Regions from separate parts of the Rhodoferax mekongensis genome, predicted to be linked through region 2. Evidence: predicted binding sites of a transcription regulator. Region 2 holds the regulator's gene; the other holds the start of a gene.

Region 1 (2,198 bases), 470 kb from region 2:
GCGAAACCACCACGAACACCGCCGTCGCTGCCACCGCCCAGCCCAGCGAAGGGAACACATATTCATACGCAGCCAGGTACATCTGGTTCGGATCCACCGCGCGCTCCGTGGGCACGCTGTGCTGGATGGCGAGGTAGGCCAAATACGCACCGCCCAGCATCTTGACCACACCCAGAAGTACCCAACCCGGCCCCCCGACCAAAACACCGGCCCACCAGCTAAAGCGGTTGGTGGCGGTGCGCTGGGGCATGAAGCGCAAGTAGTCGGCTTGCTCCCCCATCTGGGTAATCAGGGCAATACCCACCGTGAGTGCAGCACCAAAGAGGTGCAAGTTAAAGACGCCTGCAGTGCCTTGCTCCCCAGCGTAGTGCGTAATGCCGGTAAAGGCTTGCGGATCACGCACCAAAACAAATCCGAATGGCACCGCCAGCATGATCAGCCACAGCGGCTGCGTCCAAATCTGCAGGCGGCTGATGGTGGACACGCCGTGGGTGACCAAGGGAATCACCACCACCGCGCAAATCAGGTAACCCCAGGTAGGCGGTATGTCCAGGGCCAGCTCCAGCGCATAGGCCATGACGGCCGCCTCCAGCGCGAAGAAGATGAAGGTGAACGAGGCATAAATCAGCGAGGTCAGGGTGGAGCCGATGTAGCCGAAGCCCGCGCCGCGCGTGAGCAAGTCCATATCCACCCCATAGCGGGCGGCGTACACACTGATGGGCAAGCCTGCCAGAAAAATCACCAGCCCCGTCATCAGAATGGCCCAGAAGGCGTTCACAAAACCGTACTGCACGAGCAAGGTGGCGCCCACGGCTTCCAGGATCAGAAAAGAAGCCGCCCCGAAAGCGGTGTTGGCCACCCGCCATTCCGACCACTTGCGAAAGCGCTGTGGCGTGAAGCGCAGGGCGTAATCCTCCATGGTCTCGCTGGCGACCCAGTTGTTGTAGTCGCGGCGGATCTTCACCACCCGCTGGGCGGGGGCTTCCGGGGGTGGAGGGGGCAGCATTTCAATGGACACGCGCTGCAGGGTGCAGTTTCCATGCCATTGCCGCAGGCAAGACTGCGGCCTTTGGCGTACGCCCCCCCCACAGGGCACGGGGATTGCTTAGTATGCACCATCTGCAGACACATCGGACCGACCATGGAACTCACGCCCAGTGTTCGGCCGTCATTTGCGGCCGCACGAGCCATTTAACTAGATATTGAGTGAAACGATATGGAACTTACCCCTCGTGAAAAAGACAAGCTCATGCTGTTCACTGCCGGATTGCTGGCAGAGCGCCGCAAAGCCCGTGGCCTCAAACTCAATTACCCTGAGGCCGTGGCCCTGATCAGCTGCGCCGTGATGGAAGGCGCGCGTGACGGCAAAACTGTGGCCCAGCTCATGAGCGAAGGCCGCACCGTGCTGACCCGCGATGACGTGATGGACGGCATCGCCGAGATGATTCCGGACATCCAGATCGAAGCTACCTTCCCCGACGGCACCAAGCTCGTCACTGTCCACCAGCCGATCGTATGAACACCCCCCGGCTTGCCCACTTCGTGTGGCCGCTTTCCCCCTTGCAGGGGCAACACCAGCGGCCCGGCAAAGCCGGTTCCGCGGTGTTCCTGGTTAAGACGACCTCCCCTCTTCTCGCTCACTTTTGGAGATTCCATGCGTTACCCATCGAAATCCGCTCTTCTTTTCATAGCTGCTGGCGCACTATCCACGGGCGCCAGCGCCCATATGGGCACTGATCTGCATAGCCATGGCAGCTTCATGACCGGCCTGCTGCACCCGCTGGGTGGACTGGACCACTTGCTGGCCATGCTGGCCGTCGGTGTCTGGAGCGCAGTGTCTGCCCGCCGTGCCGGGCCTGCCTTGTTGTGGGGGCCGCTCGCCTTCGCCAACATGCTCGTGCTGGGCGCCCTGCTGGGCCTCCGAGGCATGGGCGGCGCCGTGGTGGAGCCCATGGTGGCTGCGTCCGTGCTGGCGCTGGGCCTCTTGGTACTCACACGCCAAGGCATGAATGCCGCAGCCTCCATGGTGTTGGTGGGTGGCTTTGCTGTGTTCCACGGACTGGCCCACGGGGCGGAGTTAGCAGCTACGGGTGACGCAGTTGCGCCAGTGGCCGGCATGTTTGTGACCACCATCGCGCTGCATCTTTCAGGCGTGGCACTGGGCTGGTCCTTGCGTGCTGCCAATGTGTGGGCAACCC
Region 2 (2,198 bases):
TGCGCACGGCCACGCCCCCGCGCTGCTTGGTGATGCAGCCGGGTGGTAAGCCGGTGATCTGCAAAATCTCCGGCGCCAGATATTCCTCCACGCCGGCGGCGCAGGGGAGAAAGAGAGTCAATTGGTTCATAGCGCTTTGCGGAGTGAGGCGGGGGCAATCTTCAGGCCCTCGCGGTATTTGGCCACGGTGCGCCGGGCGCATTCAATGCCCTGCTCTTTGAGCATGTCGGAAATCTGGTTGTCGCTCAAGGGCTTTTTCGGGCTCTCGGAAGCGATGAACTGCTTGATCAGCGCCCGCACCGCCGTGCTGGAGGCGTTGCCGCCAGACTCAGTGCCCAGGCCGGAGCCGAAGAAGTACTTCAACTCAAACGTGCCGAAGGGCGTCGCCATGTATTTGGCAGTGGTCACCCGGCTGATGGTGGATTCATGCAAGCCCAGTTCGTCTGCAATTTCGCGCAGCACCAGCGGGCGCATGGCCAGTTCGCCATGGGTGAAGAAGTTTTTTTGACGCTCCACAATCGCTGTGCTCACGCGCAGGATGGTGTCAAAGCGCTGTTGGATGTTCTTGATAAACCAGCGCGCCTCCTGCAGGCGCTGCTGCAGACCGGCGTGGCTGGAGCTGGCTTTGTGGTTGCGCAGCACATTGGCGTAAATGTCGTGCACCTTGAGGCGCGGCATCACATCCGGATTCAGTTGCACCCGGAATTTGGGCATTCCGCCCACCTTGCCGATGGGCACCACCAGCACATCAGGCACGACGATATTGCGCTCCACATCCATAAAGCGGCGGCCGGGCTTGGGCTCCAGACGGGCTATGAGTGCAATGGCCTCGCGCACCAGAGCATCGCTACCCACACCTGCTTGCACGAGGCGCTTGATGTCGCGACGGGCCAGCAGTTCCATGGGTTGCTTGCAAATGGCCAAAGCCACCTGCAGTACCTCAGTGCGATCCAATTCGCCATCTTCATCCGCGGTGGTCAGCAATGCCCGCAGTTGCAAGCGCAAACATTCACCCAAGTCACGCGCACCGACACCGACCGGTTCCAGGCTGTGAAGCAGGCCCAATGCCACAGTGAAGTGGTGCACCAGTTCGTGGAGCTGCTCTTCGTCGGCAGGGTGCAGACTCTGGGCTAGCTCGGCCAGCGGGTCTTCCAGGTAGCCGTCGTCGTTGAGGGACTCGATCAGGAAGCGCAGTGCGGCCGCATCCTCGGCGCTCAAGCGCAAAGCGGCGGCTTGGCGGTGCAGAAAGGACTGCAAAGACTCGCCCGAACGTGCCAGTTCGGTCGCATCCTTCTGCTCGTCGTCGTCCAGGTTGTTGGTTTTGGCTTTGGCATCCACACCCCATTCGCCGTCGTCGGGGGTCATCTCAGTGGTGCCGTCGCCCTCCCAGTCGGGTTCATCGCTGCCGGACAGCGGAGTCGTCTCATCCTCATTCGAGCTGCTAGCGCTTGTACTGCTTGCGTAGTCAGCTATCGAATGAGGAGCAAAGTCAGCCTCTTCGGATAGACGGTCTCCATCACTCACCGGTGCATCCACCGCATCCAGGCCAAAGTCTTCCCGCTCAGCACGCTCTTCGGTGAGCTCCAGGAAGGGGTTTTCGTCCAGCATCTGCTCCACCTCCTGGCTGAGCTCCAGCGTGGAGAGTTGCAGCAAGCGGATGGATTGTTGCAGCTGCGGGGTGAGCGCCAGATGCTGCGAGACGCGTAAAGACAATCCTTGCTTCATGTCAAAACAAGCCTGTCATCGGAGAGAGCGGCAATTTGCCGCAGGGCCGCCCCAAGGCAAATTTGCCCCCTTGGGGGGCAGCGACCCGCACAGCAGTGGAGCGTGGGGGTCATGGTCACATCTTGAAGTTTTCGCCGAGGTAGACACGGCGGACATCGGCGTTGTTCACGATATCGGCCGGAGTGCCTTCGGCCAGCACGTGCCCGTCGCTGATGATGTAGGCGTGGTCGCAAATACCCAGCGTTTCGCGCACGTTATGGTCGGTGATGAGCACGCCAATGCCTCGTGCCTTCAGGAAATTGATGATGCGTTGAATCTCGATCACCGCAATCGGGTCGATACCTGCAAAAGGCTCATCGAGCAGGATGAAACGCGGCCTTGTCGCCAGCGCGCGGGCTATTTCCACCCGACGGCGCTCGCCACCGGAAAGGGCCAGCGACGGAGACTCCCGCAAATGCTCGACACGGAGCTCT

The links. Region 2 encodes sigma-54, which starts transcription at its own class of promoters, with help from an activator protein. Its sites were predicted from a motif close to TGGCANGNAANCTGCTTT; they were not measured.
Region 1: a site for sigma-54 is predicted at 1,091-1,108, ahead of ureA (urease subunit gamma). Genes of this name have one in related genera too.

The regions. Positions count from the first base shown of each region.
Region 1 is NZ_CP132507.1:3,611,903-3,614,100, forward strand. Features, by position in the region: gene RAN89_RS17230 (hybrid sensor histidine kinase/response regulator) at 1-1,006, opposite strand, end outside; gene ureA (urease subunit gamma) at 1,217-1,519, shown strand; gene RAN89_RS17240 (HupE/UreJ family protein) at 1,655-2,198, shown strand, end outside.
Region 2 is NZ_CP132507.1:193,656-195,853, forward strand. Features, by position in the region: gene RAN89_RS00885 (THUMP domain-containing class I SAM-dependent RNA methyltransferase) at 1-130, opposite strand, end outside; gene RAN89_RS00890 (RNA polymerase factor sigma-54) at 127-1,725, opposite strand; gene lptB (LPS export ABC transporter ATP-binding protein) at 1,841-2,198, opposite strand, start outside.